Regions from separate parts of the Halobacillus sp. AWM4_238 genome, predicted to be linked through region 2. Evidence: predicted binding sites of a transcription regulator. Region 2 holds the regulator's gene; the other holds the start of a gene.

Region 1 (15,727 bases), 250 kb from region 2:
TTTTTGCTCTTCCCCTAATCATATATTCCTTTAAAATCAGTCCTGCCTCCAAAGTCTTTCCGAGTCCTACTTCGTCTGCAAGAATCACACGTCCATTCATTTGATGGACCGCAGTTTCTGCTGCTTCAATTTGATGTTCCATAAAATCTACATGCGGAAGGTGTTCAAGAGCAAGAAGTCCATCGAATTTTGGTACGGTTTTAAATTGAGCTGCCTGATAAGCAAGCTTAAAACCATCCCATGTGGCTAGTTTGTCTGGATGTTCCAAGTTTTCGCTCAGTAATCCAACAAATGACTGGTCTGGATGAATATCGATCATATGAGTAGCCCTCCATCTATAGGATTGATAAAAGATTGCGAATTATTGTAGAATTATCATGTCTTTTGTGGAAGCCGCGTGATATAATGATGCTGAAAATAGACAAAACATTGTGTGAACGTTACACAATAGTATGCCCGGTAAAATCTAGAAAATACGAAAGCGAATGACTGTAGAGGGAGAGACCATAAACATGGCGCCGAAGGAGCAAGCATTCATTTGTGAATCTCTCAGGCAAAAAGACCTCTATAGGACGCACCTCTGGAGAGTGTTTGCAATTTGTGTGCAAACCACCCAAGAAGCAAGCGTCAGGTCTCCCTGATGTGAAACTTTCTGGTGAAACGGACAGAGACTCCCGTACAAGCGGTGAGGTCTCTTTTTTTATGGGCGAAATAGTGATAAGGAGTGGTTCCAATGGCAGATTTAAAACGAACACCATTATACTCTGAATATAAGAAACTCGGAGCAAAAACCATTGATTTTGGTGGATGGGATTTACCTGTACAGTTCTCCAGTATCAAAGAGGAGCATCACGCGACACGAACAGCTGCAGGGTTGTTTGATGTGTCTCATATGGCAGAAGTGATGGTTGAAGGCCCGGATAGTCTTCCTTTTCTTCAAAAAATGCTGACCAACGATGTGTCTAAGCTGGAACCAGGGAAAGCTCAATACACAATCATGTGTTATGAAGACGGAGGTACCGTTGATGATTTGATCGTTTACCATCTGGATCAAGACAAATACCTCCTGGTTGTTAATGCAGCGAACCGTCAAAAGGACTATGAGTGGTTGAAAGAACATCAAGAAGGTGACCTGACCGTGGAAGACGTCTCTGATGAATACGTACAGTTAGCTGTTCAAGGGCCGAGAGCGGAAGAAGCGCTTCAGACCCTCACAGACACGGAGCTTTCAGCCATTAAGTTTTTCCGTTTCAAACAAGGAGTAACATTGAAGGGTGTTGATGGTGAGGCTCTTGTCTCCCGCACAGGATATACAGGGGAAGACGGGTTTGAAATTTATCTCCACTCAGATTCCGGCGCTCAGTTGTGGCAGGCAATCCTTGAGGCTGGGGAACCGTTTGGCTTGAAACCTGTTGGACTTGGAGCTCGTGATACTCTTCGATTTGAAGCGAACCTTGCCTTGTACGGTCAAGAACTGAGTAAAGAGATTACCCCAATTGAAGCTGGGTTGGGTTTTGCTGTGAAAGTGAATAAAGAAGCAGACTTCATTGGTAAGGACGTTTTGAAAAGACAGAAAGAAGAGGGACCTGGACGAAAGCTCGTGGGGATCGAGATGATCGACAAGGGAATTCCTCGTACCCATTATGACGTCCTGAACGGAGAAGAGGTCATTGGATTTGTTACTACTGGGACACAATCACCCACTCTTGGTAAAAACGTAGGTCTGGCACTAATCAATAAAGAATACACGACTGAGGGAACAGAAGTGACGGTTCAAGTCCGTAAAAGGAAACTGAAAGCGAAAGTGGTCCAAACACCTTTCTATAAAAGATAATTCAAGGGGGATGAAAGCATGGAGTTTCGTTATTTGCCCATGACAGAAACAGATAAAAAAGAAATGCTGGATGTAATCGGTGTTCAGCGCTCCGATGAACTTTTTGCAGACATACCGGAAAGCATCCGTTTTAAAGGTGATTTGGATATCCAAGAGCCTAAAAATGAATTTCAACTGATGAAAGAATTGACGGGGCTTGCTGAGAAGAACGTTCATTTAAAATCTCATACCTCTTTTCTTGGAGCTGGTGTTTATGATCATTACATTCCTTCTATAGTAGATCATGTGATTTCCAGGTCGGAATTTTATACGGCCTATACCCCATATCAGCCTGAAATTTCTCAAGGGGAGTTGCAAGCCATCTTTGAATTCCAGACGATGATTTGTGAATTAACAGGGATGGATGTAGCGAACTCTTCCATGTACGATGGCGGAACAGCTTTGGCTGAAGCAGTGAACTTGTCTGCAGGCCAAACGAAGAAGAAAAAAGTTCTCGTATCAAAAGCCATTCATCCTGAATCGTTAGCGGTAATCCATTCCTATGTAAAAGGCCCAGGTGTTGAAGTGGTTGAGATTGACCATAAAGACGGGAAAACTGACCTCGAACAATTAGAAAGAGAAATCGATGAGGACACGGCAAGTGTTGTGGTCCAGTACCCGAACTTTTTTGGTCAAATCGAGCCATTGGAGCAAGTTAGATCTATTGTGGATACACAGAAAAAAGCGATGATGATTACATCAAGCAACCCCCTCGCACTAGGATACTTAACCCCTCCGGGTGAATTTGGAGCTGATATCGTTGTAGGAGATGCCCAGGTGTTCGGAATACCAGCACAATATGGCGGACCGCACTGTGGCTATTTTGCGACAACGAAGAAATTGATGAGAAAAGTTCCAGGCAGACTCGTCGGTCAGACGGTCGATGAAGAGGGCCGTCGCGGATTCGTGCTGACCCTGCAGGCAAGAGAGCAGCACATCCGTCGTGATAAAGCCACATCCAACATTTGCTCTAACCAAGCATTGAATGCTCTAGCTTCGTCCGTAGCGATGTCTTCGCTTGGTAAACAAGGATTGAAAAAGATGTCGTGGATGAATATCCAAAAAGCCGCTTACATGAAGAAGCAGCTCCAAGAAAATGGCATAGAAATCTTGTTTGATGGGGCATTTTTCAACGAAATAGTCATCAAATTAGACAGAGACATAAAAGAGTTCAACCACATGCTTCTTGATCAAGGAATCATTGGAGGATATGACCTTGGTGAGGTTGATGGAAAACTGAAGAACTGTATGTTAGTAGCCGTAACAGAAATCAGGACGAAAGAAGAAATCGATACGTTTGTCCAGAAAGTGGGGGATCTTCATGTCTAATCAGGATTTTCCTTTGATTTTTGAATTAAGCCAAGAAAGCAGAACGGGTTACAGTTTACCAGAATTCGACGTACCCGAAACGGACGTTGATGAGGTGATCGGTGAAGCCTATGTTAGAAAAAGCGAACCAGACCTTCCAGAAGTAAGTGAATTACAAATTATGCGCCACTACACCGCTCTTTCTAAAAGAAATCACGGTGTCGATTCAGGGTTTTATCCTCTTGGATCTTGTACGATGAAATACAATCCAAAAATGAATGAAGATGTTGCGAGGCTGGCTGGATTCAGTCATATCCACCCGTACCAGCCGGTGGAAAGTGTCCAGGGGGCACTGCATTTAATGTATGATCTGCAAGAGTCTTTGGCTGCGATCACTGGAATGGATACCGTTACCTTGCAGCCAGCTGCCGGCGCTCATGGGGAATGGACAGGATTGATGATGATCCGTGCTTATCATGAAGCAAAAGGTGAGATGAACAGGACGAAAGTTATTGTGCCGGACTCGGCTCACGGTACAAATCCTGCCTCTGCGACAGTCGCAGGTTTTGAAGCTGTCACGGTCAAGTCAGATGAACGAGGTCTCGTAGATCTAGAAGACTTGAAACGAGTGGTCGATGAACAAACGGCAGCATTGATGCTTACCAACCCGAATACACTCGGTTTATTTGAAGAGGATATTGAAGAAATGGCGGCTATCGTGCATGAAGCGGGTGGGAAGCTTTATTATGATGGAGCCAATCTTAACGCGATTCTTGGTTATGCACGTCCTGGAGACATGGGCTTTGATGTCGTTCACTTGAATCTTCATAAAACGTTTACAGGCCCTCACGGTGGCGGAGGACCAGGTTCAGGTCCTGTCGGAGTAACCGCAGAATTCGCGGAGTATTTACCAACACCGATTTTGACGAAAGAAAATAATCTGTACGTATTCGATTATGATCGCCCTCAATCAATCGGAAGAGTGAAGCCTTACTATGGAAACTTCGGTATTAACGTCCGTGCGTATACGTATATCCGGACAATGGGGCCGGAAGGGTTGAAGAAAGTAAGTGAATACGCCGTCGTCAATGCGAATTACATGATGCGCCGTCTTCAAGAAGAATTTGACCTTCCATTCGACCGCCATTGTAAACACGAATTTATCTTGTCTGGAAAGCGACAGAAAAAACTTGGAGTACGCACGTTGGATATGGCCAAGCGTTTACTTGACTTCGGCTATCACCCACCAACGATTTATTTCCCGATCAATGTGGAAGAAGCACTCATGATTGAACCGACAGAAACGGAATCAAAAGAAACCTTGGACGATTTCATTGACCGTATGATTCAAATCGCTGACGAAGCAAGGAATGATCCTGAAAAGGTCCAGGAGGCTCCTCATACAACGATCGTCAGTCGAATGGACGAAACTCAAGCCGCACGTAAACCTGTTTTAAGATACCAAAAAGAGCAATAACAAAAACCCGGAGTCCACCTACATATGGACTCCGGGTTTTATCTCTTCAACAATATGGCAGGATTCTTGAAAACTCAGTTTCGAGATGGTTCAGGGTTCGTTGCTGAGTTGAGCGGCAGGGGGGGAGCCACTCTCTTTCCTGCGGGGATGGCGGCAACCCTCCTCGAGCTAAAGCTCTGCGGGGTCTCGTCAGCCAATCCATTCCCGCGGGAGTCTCGCAGCTTCCCAACCACCCCTTTCAATAATGTGAGAGACGAACCCCTATACCAAGAAGGAGCATCTTCCAACATCACAACCTATAATAAGAAAGCGGTTGTGAGCTCCTATACGATGGGAGCCTTGTGTTACAGCTCCTAATACGTATAGAATGCGCCTAATCCTGGAGGTGGTTTCGAGATACTAATATGGCAATGGGGCGGAGGGGAATGGCGAGACTCCTGCGGGAAAAAAGTGCAGGGTGAGACCCCACAGGACGCAGTCCGAGGAGGCTCACCGCGCTCCCGCGGAAAGCGAGTCATTCCCCGCAGCCGCTATCCACTCATCAAAAGTCTCGAAACTGAGTCTTCAAGAAAAGGGATCTATAGTTTAATTTGAGGAAAAAAATAAATCCCGGTTCTTGGTGAACCGGGAGGGTGGTTACTTTTTAGCTTTGATTTTGCCATTCCACTTCTTGAATCCACCTTCAAGCATATTGAGGTCTTCATACCCTTGCTTGTGGAGCATCATGGCAGCACGCGCAGAGCGGGCGCCACTTTGGCAGTATAGATAAACAGGTTTGTCTTTACGAATTTCAATCAGGCGGTTTTTCATTTGAGACAATGGAATGTTCCGTGCCCCTAAGATGTGGCCGCCATCAAATTCTTTTGGCTCCCTGACATCAATCAACTGGGCTTTTCGGTACCCTTCACGGAATTTGTCTTCTGGTAATGTGGTCATGATTTTTCTTGCTTTGAAGAATCTATACAAACCGAAAGCGATAATCAATAGAATCGCTGCGATTAAGATCCATAAATCCATCTTTCCATCCCCCTCATTTCTCTATTCCTCTATCTATTATAGGAGGGAATGGGGAGTATTTCAAAAAAATTTTTCTGAAACTTGAGGAAAAGTATGATTTTGTCGAGGTTTGAAGAATAGATAGGGATGCAAATGATGAAAAAGCTCAAAGAAACAATGAGGAACAGGTTTTTCTTCTATTCCCTTTACTATTCGGTCTATATCTCACGATTTTTTGATTGACAAGATTCTACATATTCGTTCAACAGCACAATATATGGTGACTGAAAATTATTACAACACAATATATTGATTATCTTTTTGCATATGTGGTATGTTACTTATATCAAATAGTATTTAGTTCAAAGGGAGAGATGCTAACATGCAGACGACGACCTCCACCGATGTACACAAAAAAATTGATGTGGACCGCCTCAATGCAGACATCAGGCAGTTTCCGCAGGTTCATGAAATCACAGAATCTATGTCGATTACACACAAAGGTGTTTCAAGACTCGTAATGCTTGATAGATATGCGTTTAAAGATACAGAAAAGTTGACTCTTGCAGAAGGAGATTTCGTTGTTCTTACAGTCAAGGACGACCCTAAGTTTCCTGCTAGAGGATTTGGGTTTATTCATTCGATTGATTGGCAATCTCACCAAGCAGTTGTGAGAGTGGAAAATGAATTCATGAATGTTCTCGAACATGAAGAAGAACGAAAGACAGGCTTGATTAATCGTAATCTCGATACCATTGATAAACCTTTGGAAGTCTACTACGAACAAATTGCACTTCGTAATGCATCGGGGCTCTCGGAAGTAGAAACGGATCCAGAAAAGAAACAACAGAGCTTCAACGAATTTTATGAAGAGTTATCAGAGTTGAACTTCATTCCTGCTGGACGTGTGTTGTACGGTGCAGGTTCACAAACAGATGTAACGTATTTCAACTGCTATGTGATGCCGTACATCCAAGACTCTCGAGAAGGAATATCAGATCACCGCAAGCAGGTGATGGAGATTATGTCTCGCGGAGGTGGAGTCGGCACGAACGGATCGACGTTACGTCCTCGGAATACGCTGGCTAGAGGGGTAAATGGGAAATCTTCAGGTTCCGTGTCCTGGCTCGATGATATTGCGAAACTTACACACCTTGTTGAACAAGGCGGCTCAAGACGTGGTGCGCAAATGATTATGTTATCCGACTGGCACCCTGATATTCTCGAGTTTATTATTTCTAAGATGCAAAACCCGAGAATCCTTCGTTTCCTTATTCAGAACACTGAAGACGAGGCGATTAAACAGTTAGCAAAAGATAAATTGAAGTTTACACCTTTGACTGAAACGGAGAAAGACTTGTATCAAAGTGTAGTCAATTATAAGCACATTCAAGGTCAAGGCGGGTTTACGGACCAAAGCATTCAGGAAGCAGAAGAAAAGCTTCACCTCGGTGGAAATTATACCGTCCATAATTCTGAGTTTCTAACAGGTGCCAACATCTCTGTTTGTATCACGAATGAATTCATGCAAGCCGTGGAAAATGATACTGAATATGAACTTCGTTTTCCAGATGTTGAGTCATACACGGAGAAAGAAATGGAAATATACAATGGAGAATGGCACCAAAGTGGGGATGTTCGTGAATGGGAAGCGCGCGGATTTGGTGTAAGGACATACCGCACAGTGAAAGCGAGCGAACTATGGAATCTCATCAACATTTGCGCGACGTATTCGGCTGAGCCTGGCATATTCTTTATTGATAACGCCAATGAGAAAACAAATGCCACCGCATATGGACAAAAGGTCGTCGCTACCAACCCATGCGGGGAACAGCCTCTTGCTCCTTATTCCGTTTGTAATCTAGCGGCCGTTAACCTGGCAAATGTTGCAGATAAGGATCGCAAGCAGGTTGATTTTGAGAAGCTGAAGAAAACGGTCCGTCGTGGTGTACGTATGCAGGATAACGTTATTGATGCAACCCCTTATTTCTTAGAAGAAAACAAAGTACAAGCCCTGGGAGAACGGAGGATCGGGCTTGGTGTTATGGGGCTGCATGATTTGTTGATTTACTGTGAAACCACTTATGGTTCAGAAGAAGGAAATCAGCTGGTGGATGAAATTTTTGAAGCTATTGCGACAACGGCCTATCGTGAGTCCGTTGAACTTGCTAAAGAAAAAGGAAGCTTTCCATTCTTAAAAGGGGAAACGGATGCAGAAACAAAAGAACTGCGTGAACGTTTCATACAAACTGGTTATATGAAGGAAATGCCCGAAGATATTCGTCAGGATGTGCTTACCTATGGAATCAGAAACTCCCATCTCTTGACCGTTGCACCTACAGGAAGTACGGGTACGATGGTAGGTGTGAGTACAGGTCTGGAACCTTACTTCTCCTTCTCTTATTACCGGAGCGGTCGATTGGGTAAGTTCATCGAGGTGAAAGCAGATATTCTTCAGGAGTATTTGGATGCTCACCCTGAGCAAGATCCAAATAACCTACCTGATTGGTTCATCACCGCGATGACAATGAGCCCTGAGGCACATGCCGATACGCAGTGCATCATTCAGCGATGGGTAGATAGCAGTATATCTAAAACGGTAAATGCTCCTAAAGGATACACTGTAGAAGAAGTGGAAAGAGTGTATCAACGACTTTATCGTGGAGGTGCCAAAGGCGGTACGGTGTATGTGGATGGAAGTAGGGATAGTCAAGTATTATCCTTGAAAGCAGAAGAAAATGACTTCCAGGGAGAACAGACGGAACTTTTCGAATCTGAAGACAAGAAACCACGTGTTGTTCTTATGGATACCATTCATGAACTTGACAAGACGAAGGTGACAATTGGATCTGAAGTTGGAGATACGTGCCCGGTTTGTCGCCAGGGTACCGTTGAGGATATTGGTGGATGCAATACATGTACGAATTGTAATGCTCAACTAAAATGTGGATTGTAATAGAAAGGACCGGTCGTTTAAACGACCGGTCCTTTTCTATCGTTAGGATGAATCTTCTTTGCCCTTCATACCAATAGGGAAAATCTTCTGTACAGGCCTTGCTTGTCACTGGTAAGAATCTGGTGTATCATTTTGTTGTGGAAACATATGCTATACAAACCGTCCGTCAAACAGTTTAGGGCGTGTACATAAGACAGGGTATTGGGGGTTCAACATGCCGACACCTAGCATGGAAGATTATATTGAACAAATATATATTTTGATTGAAGATAAAGGATACGCACGTGTTTCTGATATCGCAGAAAACCTACAGGTGCATCCATCATCCGTAACGAAGATGGTTCAAAAACTAGACCGCGACCAATACTTGAATTATGAAAAATATCGAGGATTGATTTTAACACCAAAAGGAAAGAAAGTCGGCAAGCGTCTCGTATATCGTCACGAGTTATTGGAGCAGTTCTTGGAGATCATAGGGGTCGATCAGGAGAACATTTATGACGATGTTGAAGGAATTGAACACCACATGAGTTGGAATTCAATTGACCGTATCGGTGATCTTGTTCAATTTTTTGATGAAAAACCAGAGCGGGTGGATTCGTTAAGAGAAGTACAAAAGAAGAATGAAGAACAAAATGATGAGTGAAAAAACGCATGGTCTTCCATGCGTTTTTTTGAGCTTTTTTCTCGATGAGCTTACCAATTACTATTGGTTATACGATTCTTGTCATCGCTTATGAAAGCCTCTAATCAATCCCAATGCAATTACAAATAACGATTAAAAGTAGCAAAACCTTCATCGATTTTGTCAGTCACCATTAACCATAAATAATAGCAGGACAATCCGATTCGTTTGCTTTCGTTCTAATTTGCCAAAAGCGCGTTTATAATGAAATAAAGCGGGGTGAAGCAGGATGAAAGTGGACGGAGTTTTCTCCGGTGGCGGTGTGAAGGCCTTGGCTTTCATTGGGGCTCTTGAAGAACTGGAGGAGCAAGGCTACACATTTAAACGAGTGGCTGGAACATCTGCTGGAGCTATATTATCCAGTTTAACAGCAGCAGGATTCACAGCTAAAGAACTGAAGGAAAGACTAAAAAAACTTTCGTTTCTCAGTTTAGTAGATGTTCCATTGACCGACCGCCTGTTTCCATTTATGAAATGGCTCCTTTTGTATTACCGGATGGGGCTTTATAAAGGGAACCAGTTGGAGAATGTGCTTGAAGACTGGCTTGGTGAAAAAGGTGTCCGAACTTTCGCAGACCTGCCGCCTGGGTCTTTGAAAGTGATTTGTTCTGATTTGACGTTAGGGAGAATTGTCGTCATCCCTGATGATTTGAAGAAAGTTTACGGCATAGACCCAGCCACTTTTTCTGTAGCAAAAGCGGTAAGAATGAGTTCGGGACTCCCCTACTTCTTCATTCCGGTTAAAATTCATGGAAAGCGTGGCCGGTCCATTATCGTAGATGGGGGAGTGTTAAGTAATTTCCCCTTGTGGATTTGGGAGAAGCAGGACGGTTGTCGGACCAGGCCGATCATTGGAATGAAGTTAAGTGACGAGCCTGATAAACTGCCAGAGCAGAAGATTAGGAACGCCATTCAAATGTTTCATGCCCTTTTTAAAACGATGCAACAAGCTCATGATGCAAGATACATTTCCAAAACACTGAGTAAGGATATTATCTTCATCCCGGTGAATGGGGTGGAGACAACAGATTTTGACATGAGTAATGAAGAAAAAGAAGCCTTAATGGATTTAGGTCGCGAACACGCGAGTAAATTTTTGAGAAGGTGGAGCAGATGATTCCTAACGTTATTCGTATAGAAATAAAAAAATCGAGCCATTAAAAAGTGGCTCGATTTTTTCCTTTGCTTTTGTTTCCTTCAATGACACGAAGCTGTGGCCCGTTGGAACGTTTTCTGTTTTTTCTCCCTAATGTAGAGGCTTTGGCTTGTGCTTTCGCTACAGGACTTTTCTTAATGGCAGGTGTAGGTTGTTTGTATTTTTGTTTGGATTGTTTGACCGCTTGCTTGTATTTTTTCATCTCATTCCGGTTCCCGCCTGTCGCTCCACCAAAACCGCGTTTGCGGAGGAAGAAGAAGTATATGGCTCCATAAATGAGAGCAGCAATTCCGATCATCGTGACGATCCTGGTGAGGAAGCCAGTTGTGTTCGTAAACAGCTGAATGCCAACAAAGAAGATGGCCAGCCCGATCAATGTGTAAATGACAGGAGTCATCCAATTACGCATGATATTTTCCTCCCTTCTCGAAATGGTCGACTATGAATATCTGGTTATTGAACTATACCCTTATTTCAACACTTTTCATCATCAGGTGCGGCGGATTGTAGGCTGTTATGTGCTATTTAAGATTGTTTCCTTTATAGAGTAAAATATGCAGGCCCATCTATATTTTTGATTGTGAAAGAGTATGTTTTATTAAACTCTTTCCTTCAAAGGGCTTTTCTAAACAAAAGATTATAAATAATGGTTGGACTTCTATTTTACCTCAATTCTTTCCGAATCACTAGCCCAACAATTGAAAAGAGCATGAAAAATTTGGGGTTGGTTAAAATGAGGATAGAGGTGATGAAAATGGCTGAAAAACAAAAAGATCAAAGACAACAAGAGCCACAACAAAGTGTCATAGCAAAAGCATTGATTACGGGTTTTACGGCAGGGATATTATGGAGCGGTCTAGGGGCATTGGCTTATTATTTCAATTTTACGGAGGTTTCTCCAGCATCGTTTATTTTCCGTTCTTTTTGGCAGACGGATTGGACAGGGACATGGCTTGCTGAAGTATTAGCCGTTCTCATCGTTGGTATTTTATCTTTAGGCACGGCTCTCATTTACTACCTTCTCTTGAAGAAAACGAATGGGATGTGGCCTGGAGCATTATATGGAATAACGCTATGGGCGATTGTTTACTTCTTATTAACCCCTATCTTCCCGGCTATTCCAACTTTTATGGAATTAAACAGTGATACATGGGTTACAACAGGGTGTTTGTTTATTTTATACGGGATTTTTATTGGATATTCCATTTCCTATGAATATAGGGAGTTCAATGAGACAGTGAATTCTTATTCAAACGAAGGGAGAGTATGATAAACTTAAAGTGTATGACAATTTTGGAAATGGTGGGATGGGTGAATGGGGAAAAAACGGCTGTTCTTAATCAATGGCCCGAATTTGAATAGGTTAGGTAAAAGAGAGCCAGATACGTACGGGAAAAAATCTCTTGAAGATGTTGTAACATTGGTTGAGCAGGTGGCCGGCGATCAGGGGTATGAAGTGACATCTTTTCAATCCAATCATGAGGGCGATCTTGTAGACTGGATACAGCGTGCAGAGGAAGAAGCTGAAGGCATCATTATAAATCCTGCAGCTTATACACATACGAGCATTGCTATGCGGGATGCCATTAGTGCGATTTCAAAACCTGTGGTAGAAATCCATATTTCAAATGTCCATGCACGGGAGCCTTTCCGCCATACCTCGATGCTGGCACCGGTATGCTCGGGGCAAGTTGTCGGTTTTGGTATCGATGGCTACCGAATAGCTACATCGGGGATCATTCAAAAGATAGAAAGTGAAGGGAGTAATCATTCGTGAGTAAACTTTCAAATTTAAGAAAAGCAATCGCTTCAAAGGAACTAGACGGTCTCTTAATTATGAGTCCTAAAAACAGAAGGTATATATCAGGATTTGTCGGTTCTTCCGGAGCTCTTTTAGTGACGAGAGATCAAGCGGTATTAATTACAGATTTCCGTTATACGGAACAAGCGTCCGAGCAAGCCAAAGAATTTGAGATTCTTGAACATAAAACACCTATGCCTAAAACGGTAGCCGATAAAGCCAAAGAATTAGGGTTGAGACGGGTCGGGTTTGAAAAGGATCATGTGACCTACACCCTTTTTGAACAATATAATGAAGCATTAGACGCAGAACTTGTCCCTACATCAGGCATTGTTGAAAAATTACGCTTGATTAAGACAGACGAGGAGATTAGTATATTAAAGGATGCCGTTAAGATTGCTGATGATGCTTTCGAACATATTCTTGGTTACATAAAGCCTGGTGTGAAAGAAATCGATGTATCGAATGAACTGGAGTTCTTCATGCGTAAACAGGGAGCAACTTCTTCTAGTTTTGATATTATCGTCGCATCAGGCTACCGTTCTGCGCTGCCTCACGGGGTTGCCTCTGATAAAGAGATTCAATCCGGTGAGTTAGTGACCCTGGATTTTGGAGCCCTTTATAAAGGGTATTGTTCCGATATCACCAGAACAGTAGCGGTAGGAGAAATCAATGATCAGCTAAAAGAAATCTATGATACCGTTTTACAGGCTCAGTTAAAAGGTATGGATGGAATAAAAGAAGGCATCACTGGCAAAGAAGCGGATGCTCTGACACGTGATTACATTAAAGACAAAGGGTATGGCGAATATTTCGGTCATTCCACCGGTCATGGAATTGGTCTGGATGTCCATGAAGGTCCTGGGCTTTCTTTCCGCTCCGACGTGACGCTTGAGGAAGGTATGGTTGTTACCGTAGAACCGGGCATCTATGTACCGAATGTTGGCGGCTGCCGTATTGAAGATGACACGATTGTCACGAAGACAGGAAATGAACGATTGAGCAAGTCTACCAAAGAATTAATCACGTTGTAATTAAAAGGAGGAAGTCAAATGATTTCAGTAAACGATTTTCGTACAGGTCTAACCATTGAAGTGGATGGAGATATCTGGCAGGTGATGGATTTCCAACACGTTAAGCCAGGAAAAGGAGCGGCATTTGTTCGTTCAAAACTCCGCAACCTTCGTAATGGGAATATTCAAGAGAAAACGTTCCGCGGTGGTGAAAAAGTAGAACGTGCCCATATTGAAAACCGTAAGATGCAATACCTGTATGCCAATGGTGATATGCATGCGTTCATGGATATGGAGACCTATGAGCAGGTTGAAATCCCAACAGCTACTATCCAGGATCAACTAAACTATCTAAAAGAAAACATGGAGGTTCACATTCAGTCTTATGAAAGTGAAACCATCGGTGTTGAATTACCGAAAAACGTTGAGCTCGAAGTTACAGAGACAGAACCTGGAATCAAAGGGGATACCGCAAGCGGAGGTACCAAACCTGCAACGCTTGAAACAGGACTTACTGTACAAGTACCTTTCTTCATTAATGAAGGTGAAGTATTGGTCATCAGTACAACGGATGGCAAATACGTATCCCGTGCCTAATAGGAGCTCTTAAAGAACTTGTCCATACCGGACAAGTTCTTTTTTTGTGTAAACATCTAGTGACCTCAGAAACGAATAACTACTCCTCCATAAAAGCTCCCTTTTCTTGAAGACTCAGTTTCGAGGTGTTTGGTTGAGTTTAGTGGCTCCGGGAAACAGTTCGCTTTCCATGGGACGGGCGGTGAGCCTCCTCGAGCTTCGCTCTGTGGGGTCTCACCTGTCCCACACGTCCCTTTTTAAATATCCGGTTCCGGCACCTAGCGGCTAGTGAGACTTCCCTCGCTTCTGTACGATAAGTCAACATCGAATCACTTCGTTCTTCGTGTTTCCTTTATCTCCGCCAGCTCAGTCCAGTCCATACGCCGCTGATCAAGGTGCCTCCACACTTAAAACAGGAGTCTCACCGTTTCCCTCCGCCCCTTGACCATAAGAGGATCTCGAAACTACTTCCTGGATAAGCTGCTTTACCTATAAGGAGTGGATGATGTTAACTTCCATGGCCGCTAATCTAAATACGGAAGTATGGTACAAGGCATTGGCCTTTCAACGCCGGGTTAGAGGAAAACGCTCTTCCCTCCTAAGCAGGTATTAAGCTTTATGTTCTTGATGTCTGCTTTAGGAGGGGGAATATGATTTACTTTCCTTAATCATACAAGCTGAATCTTCCAGAAGTGATTTCAAGAGTCTCCTATAGCAAAGGGGCGGAGGGGAATGGCGAGACTCCTGCGGGAAAATAGTGCAGGGTGAGACCCCACAAGACGAAGTCCGAGGAGGCTCACCGCGCTCCCGCGGAAAGCGAGTTATTCCCCGCAGCTCCTACCCACAGCACAAAAGTCTTGAAATCGAGTCTTACATAATCCTGCCATATAGCTTAATAAGGGTATGGCGGGTGATTTCTATCATTTGCTCTATCACTCCTCTAGTTCCTCTCTCAAAATCTTCTAGTTTTATACCATTTCACAGTCATAAGCTCTCGATAAGCACATACATATGAAGTAAACCTAATAAAGGAGTAGGAGAGGATGAAGGAGATTATCCGTTTGTTCCCACCCTCTATCCAGCATCTCTTAAAAAGTGAGGTTCAGTGGAAGAGTGTGCAGGAGATTCGATTAAGGATTGGACGTCCAATAGAGATTCTTGAAAACAATCGTCACGCATCTATTAAAACTGCCATTATGAACGCTGACCACCTCTCTTTCGTCCTAAACCAGATCAGCCAATTCTCCCTCTACCGTTTTAAGGAAGAGTTGAAAGAAGGGTTTATTACCATTGAGGGTGGCCATAGGGTGGGATTGGCTGGAAAGACGAACACGCATCAAGATCATGTAGAAACATTAAAGCACATATCCTTCATGAACATAAGGGTGGCTAGAATGACTTCCGGGAATATCGAGCCTCTCATTCCCTACCTTTATCAATCCGGGCGATGGATGAGTACGATGGTAATCGGTCCACCGCATTCTGGGAAAACAACACTGCTTCGGGAGTTGGGCCGTTATATTGGGTCCGATCAACAGGGGTACCTTGCGGCAAAAGTCGCCATAGTGGACGAGCGTTCTGAGATTGCCGCAAGTATGAGGGGAGTTCCTCAACTGGATGTCGGGTTCAGAACAGACGTGATGGATGCTTGCCCTAAAGCGGAAGGTATGATGATGATGATTCGCTCCATGTCCCCTGAAGTGTTAATTGTAGATGAAATTGGTGGACAAAAAGATGCGGAAGCTGTTCGTGAGGCAACTTATACAGGCGTAGAAGTGATTTGCAGCATTCACGGCCAAAGCTTTGCAGATGTAAAGAAGCGTCCATCCGCAAAGCAATTGATGGAGGAGCAAGTATTTCAACGGTATGTTGTTTTAGATCGTATG
Region 2 (15,727 bases):
TACATGCCACGTTAGAAACACTTCCAGTCCAAGGTGCTTCCTCCCTATAACGATCTACATTTATCTACTTTGCTCTTTCTAAGCTTTTCATTGTTTAATTTTAATCAACTGAATATATTATAGTCAAAGAAGCCTATGGATGCAACCTCATCCCTTTAAATGATACATAAGAACAGCACCTGCTATTCCCACATTCAGGGATTCCGCCTGTCCATAAATCGGAATATATACACATTGGTCTGCTTCATCTAGAAGTTTTTCCTGAATTCCCTGTCCTTCATTCCCTACGATGAGTGCTGCTTTAGAAGGAGCTTTAAGTTCTTGAAAAGGAACAGCATCCTTAAGAGCAGAAGCCCAAATCTGGATCCCCTCTTCTTTCATAGGTCCTATGAAGTCATTTAGCTCTCCTGCGACGACAGGGATGTGGAAAATCGACCCTTGTGTAGCTCGTATGACTTTATCATTGTAGGCATCTACTGTTCCTGAACCTAAAATCACCTGGTCAAACCCTGCCGCATCGGCGGTGCGAATGAGTGTACCTACATTCCCAGGGTCCTGAACGGAGTCAAGCATTAATGTCAATGCCGATTGATTTACCCTTGGCTCCTTCTGCTTTACGACCGCTGCAATGCCTTGAGGTGTTTCAGTTTCTGCAATGGCCCGAAATACAGAATCATTGACCGTTACAGTGGTCATATCTTCTGGGATTGAAAAATCCGTTCCTTCCCGAACAATCATTTCAACTATCTCCCAATCGCTTTTTAACACCTCTTCCACAAGATGAAACCCTTCTACAATAAAAGTTCCTGTCTGATTTCTATATTTGCGTTTATGTAGTTTTTTCCATTCCTTCACCTTTGTATTCTGTAAGGAAGTCAGCATAGTAGTCCCTCATTTGCATGTTTATTTCTCATTCATCATACATAGCAGAACTATGGTTGGTCAAACTAAAGAAGAATATTCATGAAGTTATGCAGAAAAGGAGGTTGAATGACCGATGAACTTAAATTTAAGAGCAGCGATTCTTTCTAACGTCAGTGGCCATAATGCCGAACAATTAGAAGCTACCATTGATGATGCCTTGCAAAAAGGGGAAGAAAAAATGCTTCCTGGTCTTGGTGTCTTTTTTGAAATGTTATGGAAAGAATCGAATGAACAAGAAAAGCAGGAAATCCTGGATACATTAGAACAGGGATTAAAGCAGAACCAATAATAAAAAGCCAACCTGAAACAGGTTGGCTTTTTACGTCGTCGTGATTTAATTAAAAGTTATTTCCTGCACTTTATCTGCATCAAGTCCCTTAATTACTTCAACAATCAAGCGAACCGCATTTTCAAAATCATCGCGATGAAGCATCGCTGCATGAGAGTGAATATAACGTGTTGCAATTGTAATAGACAAAGCAGGAACACCATCATGACTCAAGTGAATCGCACCAGAGTCCGTGCCTCCGCCTGCAAGTGAATCAAATTGATATGGAATCTCATTGGCATCCGCCGTGTCTGTAACAAAATCACGAAGGCCTTTATGCGAGATCATGGATGCATCATAGAGAATGATCTGAGGACCTTCACCCATCTTGCTTGAAGCATCTTTGTCTGACACGCCAGGTGTATCTCCGGCAATACCAACATCCACACCAAATGCGATGTCAGGATTGATGACGTTCGCAGACGTTCGAGCCCCGCGCAGACCTACTTCTTCTTGAACGGTGCCAACACCATACACGATATTCGGGTGTTTTTCACCTTTCAACTGTTTAAGTACTTCAATGGCGATCGCACAACCAATACGGTTATCCCAAGCTTTTGCTAGAAGCATCTTCTCATTTTTCATTTGGGTAAATTCAAAATATGGAACAACGGAGTCTCCAGGTTTCACACCAAATTCCATCGCTTCTTCTTTGCTTGAAGCACCAATGTCAATGAACATATCTTTAATATCTACGGCTTTTTTACGTTGCTCTGGAGGCAGGATGTGTGGGGGTTTGGATCCAATCACACCTGTCAAATCACCATTACGTGTCATGATTGTCACACGCTGGGCAAGCATGACCTGACTCCACCAGCCGCCAACCGTTTGGAAGTATATATACCCTTGATCATCAATGCGGGTAACCATGAAACCGACCTCATCCAGGTGACCAGCCACCATGACACTCGGGCCTTTTTTATTCCCTACCTTTTTAGCGATCAAGCTGCCTAAGTTATCTGTAAACACTTCGTCGGCGAATGGAGCGATGTATTGCTTCATCACATCACGAGCTTCTCGCTCATTCCCTGGTACTCCTTTAGCATCAGTCAAATCTTTCAACATTTGTAGTGTTTCGTCTTTTTTAGCCATATGTAACCTTTCCTCCTTTTCCTATCCAATGGATATTATAAACCTTTTGAAGCGATTTCACAAAAAATTCAGTTTCCTGCAGTTAATACCCTTCATTTTGACGCTCGAAATTAATGGCATTTTTTCTTTCGTACGCATCAATCAACTCTTTTTCGGTAATTCCTAGTGTAAGACCAAGAACTAAATAATCATAAAAAGCTTTCACATAGGATTGTTCATTCTTTTCCACCCTCAAATGCTCAATTGAAGAATAAACAGATAGAAAAGCTGTTGTTTGGGAATTGGATTCCACCAGTGAAGTAGATGTATAACGGTAATCAAGATCTAATCCCAGAGAAAGCAGGAAGTGGACACCATCTACATACTCTTCCAAGATCACAGATTTCTCACTCGGCCCTTTTGTACTCCAAAACTTAAAGCAACGGGTTTCATTAGCAAGTTCCCCTAATTCCACAAGCAGCGCAAGTACTTTTTCCTCAACCTTCTGTCCTTTCTCAATCCCGTGCTGCTCTTCTATATAATGATCTAATTTCCACTGCATACTATACAAACTGTCCCAATTCATCCTCTACCACTCCTCTATATTATGATCTGTTAAATCTCATTGCTCATTATATATAAGCTCCCGATTGTGGAAGACTCAGTTTCGAGATGTTCCCGGGGTTCGTTGCCTGGTTGAGCGTCAGGGGTGGCTGGGAAGCAACTCGTCTAGCTCCATCGCCCAGACACTCGCGTCATAAGCAGAACAGCAAGGAATGAAAGGGCACATTCCGTTGCTGTTCTGCTTATGCCAGTCGTGTCTACCAGGGCGATTCCGCATTTGAACACTTTCCTGTGGGGGAGTGGCGAGCTTCCTCGGGCTAATGCCCTGCGGGATCTCGCCGATCTCCTTTCTCCCACGGGAGTCTCGCAGCTTCCCAACCACCCCATTCGATGTAGGAGAGAACGAACCCCTTTACCATGTTGGATTGTCTTCCACTATCCGACTGTTAGAAGTATAAAGCACTCTGCATCAAGTTTTACGTTCTGTGGAGCGGTTAATATAATCCACTATCGTTAATGATAAAAGCTAATCTTTTAGGTGTGGTTTCGAGAATCTTCCATGGCCGAGGGGCGGAGGGAGACGGTGAGACTCCTGTGGGAAGTGCGTGGTAGATGAGACCCCGCAGAGCGTTAGCTCGAGGAGGCTCATCACTCGCCCACGGAAAGCGAACCTTTTCCCGGAGCCCCTTAGCTCTAACAAAAGTCTCGAAATCAAGTCTTACAGAATCCTTCCATTTCCTTAAATAATCATCAACAGGATTAACAGAGCCCTCTTTAAAAATTTTCTCATTAAATGTATCATTTTTTGAAACAAAAGGATACGTTCATACGTATGGAAGCAAAAGAACAGTTACAGGGAGATGAAAGAAATGATCATCCTATTATTCCGGTTGCTCTTACTGATTGCCATAGCCTTCATTATTTATACCGCCTATAAATTCATTGTCAATCCACGGAGAAAATTAGAGCTTGCCAAGGACAAGAAACAATTTTATTTTCATGATAATAAGGAGAATTCAAAGGAAAACTTTTTAATGACACTAAAAGGACATGTGTTCGAAGGCGAGAAATATTTAGGGGCCACGGAGGATGCTTTTGAGGTCATTAATATTAGTGTGAGTGTACACAACCCTGAAAGGTTACAAGGACTGGATAGAGAAGATCTTTACTTTATGGAGAAAGAAATCTTGATTCGCTATCCCTATGCTTCTATTGAGTGGAAATACCCAATGAATCGTTTGATTATCCAACCACTAAACAATCACGATGAAAAAAAGCCCCACTCCTTTGAGTGAGGCTTTCCTTTATGGACTCGTCTGGAAAAAATCTTTCCATAAGAATACTTCATATTTTTTGCGTATTAAAAAACTTAAACCGATTAAAGCACCGGAAAATAAAATCATCACTGGAATGGATAATAAGGTAATCCATTGTCCGACAGATGTATAGACGACTGCCAAAGGTAAATTCGCAAATAAAGATGATTTCGCATATTCTTTAAAGTCTGCACTAATCTCCAATAGACAATAGGATAGTAAGTGAAAATGAATAAATGGTACAAGTCTTAAGACTGCCACTTGTTTTACTGTCAAATGAGCGTTTTTCTTTAGCCATTTTTCTTTTAACGACCTCAATTTTTTTAAGCCAGAAGGAACGAGCCTGATGGTGCGATAAAACAATAAACTTGAGAGCATTGTACCTACCACCGAATACGCACTTCCAGCTATTGGTCCAAACAAGACGCCACCCGTGATACAAACGAGCATAACGGGTAAAAACAAAAATGGTCGTAATAAATGAATAGCAATGAATAAGAGCGGTGCCCAGGCTTCTTGATGTTCTAACCATGTGAAAATGGCACTTGCTGTTTCGCCCATCTCATCCCCCTCCCTGTCTACATAATATGACAGAGGGGTTAGAGATAGAACTGATCCACCAGATAGACGACCCCTGCGAAATACAAGAGGGTGAGAAGAGGAAACCCGAACTTGAACGAAGTATGTTTCGTTTTATGCCTAAATACCATCATACCTATCCAACCTCCAAGCGCTCCTCCTGCTAAAGCCACTCCCCAGAGTCTTTTTTCTTCAATACGCCAAGATCCTCTTTTAGATCGACGTTTATCTACCCCCATCATAATGAAAAGGATGAGGTTGATGACGATTCCAAATATCCCTGCAAGGATAACAAAATCCATAAAAAAATACCTTCCTTCAAAATATTGTCTAACGTACTATGTATATTCTTAAGTTTATGAGTATAAAAAAGAGCCATTTCCTACCGTTCGGAAATGGCTCTTTTCATTGTCATTTTATTACTTAAGAGCAGATTTAGCTTGCTCTGCTAGGCTTGCGAAACCTTGCTCATCGTTTACAGCAAGATCAGCTAGCATTTTACGGTTAACTTCAATACCTGCAAGCTTCAAACCGTGCATTAGACGGCTGTAAGAAATGTCGTTCAAACGCGCTGCAGCGTTGATACGAGCGATCCATAGCTTACGGAAGTCGCGTTTTTTCTGACGACGGTCACGGTAAGCATACTGACCTGATTTCATTACTTGTTGTTTTGCAGTTTTGAATAGTGCATGTTTTGAACCATAATAACCTTTTGCTAGTTTAAGGACACGGTTACGACGTTGACGTGTCACTGTTCCACCTTTTACTCGTGGCATGGTAATCCCTCCTATTTAAATCAATCGATATTAGTCGTTTGGAAGCATGTGCTTGATGCGGCGGTAGTCTCCAGCAGAAACTAGTGCATCTTTACGCAACTTACGCTTTTGTTTTGTAGATTTGTTCGCGAACAAGTGGCTAGTGTAAGCGTGAGAACGTTTCACCTTACCTGTTCCAGTCTTTTTGAAGCGTTTTTGAGAACCTTTATGGGTCTTCATTTTTGGCATGTGAATTTCCTCCTTTAACTTGATTCAGTTCCTTACTTCTCGTTAAGAGGAGCAAGCATTAAGAACATACTACGACCTTCCATTTTAGGCTTGGTCTCAACTTGGGCAATGTCTTTGCACTCATCCGCCATGCGTTCAAGTACTTTTTGTCCAAGTTCTTTGTGTGTGATTGCACGCCCGCGGAAACGGACAGATGCTTTCACTTTGTCACCTTTAGACAAGAACTTACGTGCGTTACGAAGTTTTGTATTAAAGTCATGGTCTTCAATCCCTGGGCTGAGACGAACTTCCTTGACTTTGATGACCGTTTGTTTCTTACGAGCTTCTTTTTCTTTCTTTTGCTGCTCGAAACGATATTTACCGTAGTCCATCACTCGGCAAACCGGAGGCTTCGCATTTGGTGCCACCATAACAAGGTCAAGATTTGCATTTGCTGCAATATCAAGAGCTTCGTTACGTGATTTAACTCCAAGTTGCTCACCATTCACGTCGATCAGACGAACTTCACGGGCACGGATTTTTTCATTAACGTTCATGTTATCCTTGCTAATATCGAGCCACCTCCAACAAATTTTAGAAAACTTATATGAGATCTGTCATCGACAAGATTTCCTGATGCAAATAAAAAAAGTGTCGGTACACATACTGCACCCACACGACTCCTAATAATCAAAGGAATAAGTGACCTGCCAACTGCGCTATGCGTCGATCAGGTGAGAAGCGGGTGCTCCTACTTGTCTCTAGATCCGTTCATTCAGTTACCTAAATTATAATAGCATGCCTTATGATGCATGTCAACAACTAAACTCCGTCGACATGACTACTTAAACTAGGATAAGCCATGAACCCACAAAAATCAAGGCTTTTTTACATGGCCAAACCATACATCTTCTTCCACTATAGCTCCCTTTTCTTGAAGACTCAGTTTCGAGACTTTTGTTGAGTGGATGGGGGCTGCGGGGAATAGCTCGCTTTCCGCAGGAGTCTCCCCATTCCCCTCTGCCATATAAGTATCTCGAAACTGAGTCTTCCACAATCCTGCCATATAGCTGAATAGATAGAAAGAAACCAAAAACCCGAAAGCTTATGAAAGCTTTCGGGTTTTGTTCTTTTACTTCCGTAGCAGTTTTTGATCAATTTCGTTGCGGATTTCTTGTTTGAATGTTTCCACCGGTTTAGTATCGGAATTCTGTTCCCCGTAGCGACGGACGTTAACCGCATGGTCTTCGATTTCTTTGTCACCAACCACAAGCTGGAATGGAATTTTCTGCATTTGAGCTTCGCGGATCTTGTAACCGATTTTCTCGTTACGCTCATCGACTTCGACACGCACTCCTGCTTCACGTAATTCATCTTCAAGTTTCTTCGCATAATCAAGATGTACGTCCGCGGATACTGGGATGATCTTCGCTTGAACTGGAGCGAGCCAAGTTGGGAATACTCCTTTATACTCTTCAATAAGAAAAGCAACAAAGCGTTCCATTGTTGATACGACTCCACGATGAATAACAACGGGACGGTGATCTTCTCCGTCTTCTCCAACGTATGTCAGGTCGAAGCGCTCTGGCAAGTGGAAGTCTAATTGAACAGTAGACAGTGTTTCATCTTTTCCAAGAGCTGTCTTCACTTGAACATCGAGTTTTGGACCGTAGAAGGCCGCTTCTCCTTCTGCTTCTACATATTCAAGCTCCATATCTTCCATCGTTTCTTTCAACATCGCCTGGGCTTTATCCCACATCGCGTCATTGTCGACATACTTTTCTTTATCCTCAGGATCTCTGTAGGAAAGGCGGAAGTAGTAATCATTGATACCAAAGTCGCGATACACTTCCTGTACGAGACGAACAACACGTTTGAATTCATCCTTCAATTGATCCGGACGAGCGAAGATGTGGGCGTCATTCAATGTCATTGCACGTACACGCTGCAATCCTGCAAGTGCGCCGGACATTTCGTAACGGTGCATCATGCCTAGCTCAGCGATACGTACCGGAAGATTACGGTAGCTGTGCAGTTGATTTTTGTAAATCATCATATGGTGTGGGCAGTTCATCGGACGAAGAACGAGATCTTCGTTATCCATTTCCATTGTCGGGAACATATCATCCTGATAATGATCCCAGTGCCCACTTGTTTTGTACAAGTCCACACTACCTAGTACCGGTGTATAAACGTGGTCATATCCCAGGCGTTCCTCTGTGTCTACAATGTAACGCTCAATTGTACGACGGATAGTTGCTCCTTTTGGAAGCCACATGGGTAATCCTTGGCCGACCTTTTGATTGACTGTGAAAATGTCTAGTTCTTTCCCTAATTTACGATGATCTCTTTCTTTTGCTTCTTCAAGCATTTGCAAGTACTCGTCAAGGTGAGCTTTCTTTTCAAACGCTGTACCATAAATCCGCTGCAACATTTGATTATCGCTGTCTCCACGCCAGTAGGCACCAGAAATGCTCAAAAGCTTGAAGACTTTGATTTTACTTGTTTGCGGAACATGGACCCCACGGCAAAGATCGAAAAATTCTCCCTGCTGATAGATAGTCACCTGCTCTCCTTCAGGGATCGCTTCGATCAGCTCCAGTTTCAAATCATCACCGATCTCTTTATACTTCTCAATCGCTTCTTCACGTGAAAGCTCAATGCGTTCGATTTCTAAATTCTCATCGACGATGCGCTGCATTTCTTTTTCAATCTTAGGAAGGTCTTCAGGTGTAAGAGACTCTTCCATATCGATATCATAATAAAATCCGTTTTCAATTACTGGACCGACACCAAGCTTCACGTTGCCATACAGACGTTTAATCGCCTGTGCCATTAGGTGAGCAGATGAGTGACGGACCACTTCCAAACCTTCTGGATTTTTATATGTCAAGATTTCGATGTCACCATCTTGTTCAATCGGCCTTCTCAAATCATATGGTTCGCCGTCTAACTTGATTGCTAGGGCTTGTTTTTTCAAGCCAGGGGAGATCGACTGTGCGATTTCTTCACCTGTCGTACCTCTCTCAAACTCCTTTATGTTACCGTCTGGAAATTTGATTTGAATCGCATTCGACATGTTTAACACTCCTTTTATCTAAAATAAATATAAAAAACGCCCGTCCCTCAGCATATAAGCTAAGGGACGAGCGTTATCACTCGTGGTTCCACCCAAATTCCCGCAAAGTTTGACCATGCGGCTTCATTCTCCTTAACGCGGATCAGACGCTGTCTATTACTAATCATATGTTCACAGACAGAGCTCCAAGGTGGTAAACAATAAAGCCGTCAACAAGGAGCTTCCAGCCGATGGCTCCTCTCTCTGATCTCGCGTCACTTTATGTTCGTGTCCTTTTCCAAGCCGTTGTTTAGATATGTACGTTATTATATCCATTTAGGAAAAGGAAATCAACCCATTTTGAAAGGAAATTGTGATTTAGGCCTCCAAGAAGCTTTTTCTTCAAAGATATTCATTAATAACTCCAAGTTGGAATGATCGGTTTCGTCCGAGTAAATGATCAACTCATCAGGTGCATGAGCAAGGGCTGGAGTGACCGGCCATTCGACCGGAAGATGAGCAATACAATTATCCGGATATTGCTTCATGTACAACTTCGTTTCTGACTCACTAATCGGATTCCCTTCATCATGATAATAGGTTAAACGACCATCATCGAGCAAATGGAGCAACTGCACGCCTGTGTCTTTATGGTGGACCCTATGGCGCCACGAATCAACCAACAGTTGATAGGACTCTTCTTGTTTGTATTCATCAATGATTTTCCCTGTGTAATCAATAAGCGATTCATGAACGGACTGCAAGCAAGCAGCACTGAGCTCGTCAAAATCTACAAAACTTCTGGCAATTAAGTAATCCTGGATAAACGCGCGCAAATAGTGGTAAATCGGCGGAAGGTGGAGGCCCCCTGGTGGTTTATCTTCGAAGTCTTGTCCTATTTCAAGCATCCGCTGTATTTCTTGGACATCTTCATAATGGTACCGGTATTTCAACACACCTTCCATCCATCCGAGCATTTTCCTTTTCCGAATCAATTGTAAAAAAGCTCGAATGGCCTCCACATAAGAAGCTCCATTTAAAGAAGCATTCATCAACCTCACATCAAATCCGTCTTTCTGTTCCTTGAAAATCCAAAGTTTTTGTTCTGAGACAATAGCATTATAGAATAGGACCGCTTCCGTACGGTTAGAAAAATGAATGCAAAACACCAGAATTCCCCCTCGTCCCGACTTCATTCAACTTCTATGTTCAATGGAAGACCTCAGGGCTTTTACTGAAAATCAACCATTAAAAGATGATTCACCTATGACATAAAGTTGGCTATTCCCTGTTATATCTATGTGAGAGAGGTGGGAATCATGCTAGTGTCTTCAGTTTTGTAATCGCTATCCGCGCCTATTCCGACCATTTACATGGACACCTTCACTAAGCTGGCGGATTCGCTCAGTGATTCTTTTCGCTTTCACTTGTTCTACATCTCCACGGTTACTCGTCATCAACACTTTTTCTAACTCATTTAAATTATAGTTTGAAGTGAAGAAAACAGGAAGTCTTTCCATCATCCGGTAATGGAGAATGCTGCCAAGGACTTCGTCTCTAAACCAGGCGGATTGAGATTCTGCCCCAATATCATCAAGCATGAGTACAGGAACTTCCTTAAATGCTTCAATCTTTTCATTCATAGAGTCATCTTTAATGGAAGCTTTAATTTCCCTTACGAATTCGGGCATGTAGATGACCATGGAAGGGATGTTTTTCGAGCTTAACTCATTGGCGATCGCTCCTAGGAAATAAGTTTTCCCTACACCAAATGGTCCATGAAAGTACAGTCCCTTACTTGGCAATTCATCGTTTAGGTTTTCAATGTAATGAACGGTCCGCTCCACCGCAGCTCCCCGATCAGGGTCTTGAAGATCCATCCGCTCTAAAGAGGCTTCAAGAATTTCACGTGGCATATGCAGACTTCTCACTAAAGACTTTTGCTCTTCCTGTTGCTCGTGCTTCCGTTGACGGCGACATTTATCATAAATCAATTTCACGTCAGAGCCTTCCACCTCTACTCTTGGAACATACCCTGGTAAGATGTTGATACACTCTTCACGCGACGGACACTTTTCACAGTTTTTGGATTGAGTTCGGTACTCATAGAGTTTGATCAATTGTTTCTCGATCGCTTCTTCTGTTAACTCCTCATGCTCCTGCATCAACTTTTTCACTTCTGAAGATTCCATAACTTCCGCTTTCATATGGTTCATTCGTTTTTGAAACTGTTCGTTGTTACGCATCCATTTTTTCAACGACTGTTGAATAGGTTCCAATGGTCTCCCCCCTTTTAATTACTTTTGTTAGTCAGTTTCTTAATCCTTGCTGCTATATCGTCTGTATTGACTTGTACAGATTTCCCCTTCTCATGTTGAGGTCCTTCTTGCTGGTTAAACCAGGCAGGGATCACTTCTTCTTTTTGATTTTTACGCTTATAGGATTTCTGCTTACCCCATTGCTGGTACTTTTGATGTTCAGCTTTCGCGAGGTTCATCGCTTGTCTAACCGTTGTGACATTTTTCCTTGCCCAATGACTTGCAATTTTCTCAAGGTAAGGCTTAGACAATTTCATATCCGTTTTTAACAACACGTAATGAACGAGAACATTCATAACCCCTGGTTCTATCCCTTGTTCCGTCATTACGTCACGAATCATTTTCAAGTCTTGCTCTGATGCCCGGTTTCCACTGGATACATCTTCAAGCAATTCCCTTGGAGAGATCTCCTCCAGCATTTGAATGAACTGATCTTCTTTCGTCCCACTTGATGGTGTATCTTCGACCTTCATTTTCTCTCTACGATCTAAAGCGGCATCCTTTTGGCTGTCATTTGTTTGTTCCTTCATGAAATCATGACAGGCTGCCTTCAACTCTTCTTCAACTAAGTAGTGATTTTCATCAATGGCCCATGTGACGGCTTTTTCCAACTCCGTGTTTGATAAGTCATACAACGTAGCAAGTTGGACAATTAATTTTTTGTTCCGACCTGTTAAGATTTGCTCTGATGGATACATTCGCTTCTTTAAAGCATGGTTCAGCCAATGAAAGTCTACTCGATCCATGGACGCTACCGGACCTCTTGATTCTTGCTGATGATTTTGCTGCTTTGCAATGGCTTCCGTTTCTCTTTGGACGGTTTCAATCATTTTATTATGAAAAACTTCATCAAAAGTAGCCGTTACTTCAGTAAAACCCTCAATCGTTTGTTCAGTGTTTACTAAACGGCTTTTTAAACGGTCATACTTCTCCTTACCCAGCTCATGATAAAGCAGTAAGGAAAGCATATCATCGAGAAAGAATTCTTCAGGAGAAAACGGAGGACGGACAGAGTAGAGATATACGGCCTGTTGGTCTTCATCATATGAGCGGAACGTCCGTAGAAGCCCGATGGCCTCTAATTTCCCCCTCGCTTCATATATTCTGTCCAAAGGTGCAGAAAGGTAAGACATCAAGGTATGGTGAGACTGTACTTGTCCTCCTTCAACCATTTCCGATTCGGATATAAGGACATGATAAAGAGAAACAGCCAATCTCCCTACAATCGGCTGGTATAAATGTGACAAGGAACGATGAAAACTACGAGGCAGTTCTCCACTACGTATAATTTTAAACCCGTCCACTGGGAGAAGTTTGCCAATAGAGTAACTCACCGTCTCCACCTCCTTCAATCGTTAAAGCTTATTCACTCATTCAATAAGGAAGTCAAGATTCATTTCAAATCTTAAAAAATCAAGATCTCCCTTACAAAAAACGTTAATCCCAGAAAAAGAAAATGAGCCGGAACAGGCTCATTCATTGTCTTCATGTTTAATTAATTCCTTTAATTCGTCGATGAAAACATTGATGTCCTTGAACTGTCGATATACGGAAGCAAAACGAACATAAGCAACTTCATCAATGTCAGACAGACGCTCCATCACCATTTCACCAATATCTTCACTCATGACTTCAGACACGCCACGATTTCTTAGTTCCTTTTCAATATCCATGGTCACGCCTTCCAGTTCCTCCACGGCCACTTGTCTCTTTTCACAAGCTCGGATCAGTCCACGCATCAGCTTTTCACGACTGAACTCTTCCCTTGTGCCTTCCTTTTTCACAACGATCAGCGGAACTTCTTCGATCCGTTCAAACGTTGTAAATCGGAATTGGCATTGTTCACATTCCCTGCGTCGTCTGATCGCCTGTCCTTCTTCAATGGGCCTGGAATCAAGGACTTTTGTACTTTTATAGTGGCAATTCGGGCACTTCACGTATGATCAACTCCACATCATCTTCTTTTCGGCAGTACTCAGGAAGGGTCCACCGTTGTGAACTGACTGTCTAATTTTTTATAAAGCTGAACGATTAGATTCCGGCTGTACCCAAAATCAACCGGACCTCCTGAGTCTGTGGTAACAGAAAAGTCAACGGCTGTTCGAAAAGGACGTACCATAATGACCGTCACAACAATAAACGCACGTCTGTTTCCTTTATACTTGACGGTCAGTTCCCCACGTTCTTTAGAGCTTGCAACAATTTCTGAAGGCGACGGAAACAGTCCTTCAACAGCACGGAAAAGATCATCATGCTTAGCTTTATAGTAGTGTGTGACAAGCGCAGAATCCTTATGCTTTTCACTCGTTTCGGAATGATTGCTGAAATACCTGGAAATAAATGCTTTCACTTACCTAACCCCTTCAATTCCATTCGACATAATCTCCCTTTATTTTAACATGACTTATGAAAATAAGAAATGATTATTGAAACCCAACGAAAACGAGCGTGTTCTAAACACTATGGATTATTCCCTGAAAACGACGCTCTATTATCTCGTATTCTAGTCTCTAAGAACCCTGCATTCGTTGAACTCCGGAGTCGAATCCAACCATCTATCAAATGGTTTATAAAGATAAAAGAAGCCACGCAGAATGACTGCGCGGCTTCTCTTTCCATTATAGAGCGCGAGACTGCTGTACTTCTACAGGTCCCATTCCTCTAGGTACTTCTACGGTTTCATTTTTACCCGCTTCTAGTGCATCAACGATGTACTGAGCAGCAACATTAGGATCAATGCGGTCTCCGCATGTATAAACGTCAATACTTGCATACCCATGCTCTGGGAAGCTATGAATCGTCAAATGTGATTCAGAAATAATGACGACACCACTAACTCCGTGAGGGGCAAATTTATGAAACGCGACTTCTCGCACTTCTGCACCTGCTTTAAGGGCAGCATCTACAAAAACTTGTTCTATATACGACATATTGTTCAATTTTTCTTCATTACAATTCCACAGTTCAGCAATTACGTGTCTTCCCATTGTATCCATATTAAGGATCCCCCTTTGTACATTCACTCTTCATTACCTCTGAAATAACAGCCATGCACTACCACGGGGGAAAGTTAGTCCTGAGAGGTCCTAACCCTTTGAGTAGACATGAATTTATATGAAATTCAGAAGTTCAAGAGAAAGTATATATGGTTTACCCCTAATTTGCAAGAAATATTTTACTGCCTCTCGTACATATCATCTTGCTGGTTTCGGGAGGAGCATAGATACAATAGGGTGCGAATGGTTTATGACACGCGGGCCTCTTTTTCTTGTTTCATCATATTACCAACATACTTAGCAAGATCTACCACTCGGCAGGAATAACCCCACTCATTGTCATACCAGGCCAGCACTTTTACTTTACGGTCATCGATGACTTGTGTAGATAGTCCATCGATGATAGCTGAGGATGAAGATGTTGTGTAATCAATGGAAACGAGTGGTTCTTCACTGTATTCCAAGATTCCTTTCATCCCGCCCATAGCCATTTTCTCAAAGGTTTCATTCACTTCTTCTGTCGTAACTTCCCTCTTTAAATCCACGACAAGATCAACAAGCGATACATTGGGAGTCGGTACACGCAAGGCCATCCCGTTCAACTTCCCTTGAAGAGTCGGAATCACTTCTCCTAGGGCTTTTGCAGCTCCAGTTGATGTAGGGATGATCGATTGAGTACAACCACGAGCCCGTCGTAAGTCTTTATGTGGATTATCTAAATTCTTCTGATCGTTAGTGAAGGCGTGGACCGTTGTCATTAAACCATTTTCAATGCCGAATTCATCCTCCAACACTTTTACTACAGGGGCGAGACAATTCGTAGTGCAGGAGGCATTCGAGATGACATCGTGACGATCAGGCCTATAGGATTCTTCATTGACACCCATCACGATTGTTGCATCTACTTGTTTTCCTGGCGCAGTAATAATTACTTTTTTAGCTCCAGATTCCAAGTGGAGACCTGCTTCTTCTTTGGTTTTAAACTTGCCTGTTGCTTCGATTACAATATCGATATCCAGTGCATCCCACGGCAGTTCCAATGGGTTTCTTGTAGAGCAAAGCTTTATTTTCTTTCGATTGACGACTAAGTCCCCGTCAACGACATTGACTTCCCCTTGAAAACGTCCATGCACACTGTCATATTTGATCATGTGAGCAATTGTTTCGGCTGGATAACTTGCATTAACGGCTACCAACTCCATAGATTCATCCGCCACAGCCTTTCTAAATACCATGCGACCAATTCTTCCCAAACCATTAATAGCAATCTTTGTTTTCCCCATGCTGTTCCAGCCCCCTATATATGATATACTTTTACTCTCCAATTCCTAAATTAGTATAACATATTGTAAGCGGTTTTACATAAAGAATGAAAACTTTCTACAAAAAATAACACGTCTACCCAGACGTGTTATTATACGATGTTCCAACCTTGAAGTATGTCTTTTAATTGCTGTAAACTTTCCTCAACAGATCCCGTGTTATCAATGACCGCATCGGCCATATCTGCTTTCTTTTTCACAGGTATCTGTGCGTGAATGCGTTCTTCAGCATCCTCTCGATTCGATTCATCCCTTTCCATCAATCGCT

Evidence for each region. The regulator NrdR, encoded in region 2, represses ribonucleotide reductase genes. The targets are predictions, from matches to a motif close to AACACNATATATNGTGTT.
Region 1: a site for NrdR is predicted at 5,922-5,939, ahead of ACXACN_RS08215 (vitamin B12-dependent ribonucleotide reductase). Genes of this name have one in related genera too.

What each region holds. Positions count from the first base shown of each region.
Region 1 is NZ_JBSWSY010000002.1:1,575,987-1,591,713, reverse strand. It holds gene ACXACN_RS08240 (DEAD/DEAH box helicase) at 1-319, opposite strand, end outside; glycine riboswitch at 486-575, shown strand; gene gcvT (glycine cleavage system aminomethyltransferase GcvT) at 734-1,834, shown strand; gene gcvPA (aminomethyl-transferring glycine dehydrogenase subunit GcvPA) at 1,853-3,202, shown strand; gene gcvPB (aminomethyl-transferring glycine dehydrogenase subunit GcvPB) at 3,195-4,658, shown strand; gene ACXACN_RS08220 (rhodanese-like domain-containing protein) at 5,295-5,675, opposite strand; gene ACXACN_RS08215 (vitamin B12-dependent ribonucleotide reductase) at 6,037-8,610, shown strand; gene mntR (transcriptional regulator MntR) at 8,825-9,256, shown strand; gene ACXACN_RS08205 (patatin-like phospholipase family protein) at 9,525-10,412, shown strand; gene ACXACN_RS08200 (SA1362 family protein) at 10,453-10,860, opposite strand; gene ACXACN_RS08195 (YqhR family membrane protein) at 11,206-11,721, shown strand; gene aroQ (type II 3-dehydroquinate dehydratase) at 11,767-12,228, shown strand; gene ACXACN_RS08185 (M24 family metallopeptidase) at 12,225-13,286, shown strand; gene efp (elongation factor P) at 13,305-13,862, shown strand; gene spoIIIAA (stage III sporulation protein AA) at 14,885-15,727, shown strand, end outside.
Region 2 is NZ_JBSWSY010000002.1:1,828,771-1,844,497, forward strand. It holds T-box leader at 1-90, opposite strand, end outside; gene ACXACN_RS09470 (TrmH family RNA methyltransferase) at 148-882, opposite strand; gene sspI (small acid-soluble spore protein SspI) at 998-1,213, shown strand; gene ACXACN_RS09480 (M42 family metallopeptidase) at 1,259-2,344, opposite strand; gene ACXACN_RS09485 (dUTP diphosphatase) at 2,427-2,909, opposite strand; gene ACXACN_RS09490 (sigma-w pathway protein ysdB) at 3,757-4,182, shown strand; gene ACXACN_RS09495 (TVP38/TMEM64 family protein) at 4,192-4,764, opposite strand; gene ACXACN_RS09500 (DUF1294 domain-containing protein) at 4,803-5,084, opposite strand; gene rplT (50S ribosomal protein L20) at 5,202-5,558, opposite strand; gene rpmI (50S ribosomal protein L35) at 5,589-5,786, opposite strand; gene infC (translation initiation factor IF-3) at 5,819-6,322, opposite strand; ribosomal protein L20 leader region at 6,405-6,528, opposite strand; gene thrS (threonine--tRNA ligase) at 6,898-8,844, opposite strand; gene ytxC (sporulation protein YtxC) at 9,174-9,992, opposite strand; gene dnaI (primosomal protein DnaI) at 10,170-11,102, opposite strand; gene ACXACN_RS09535 (replication initiation and membrane attachment family protein) at 11,117-12,475, opposite strand; gene nrdR (transcriptional regulator NrdR) at 12,614-13,078, opposite strand; gene ACXACN_RS09545 (cytosolic protein) at 13,117-13,491, opposite strand; gene speD (adenosylmethionine decarboxylase) at 13,760-14,137, opposite strand; gene ACXACN_RS09555 (glyceraldehyde-3-phosphate dehydrogenase) at 14,386-15,420, opposite strand; gene coaE (dephospho-CoA kinase) at 15,552-15,727, opposite strand, start outside.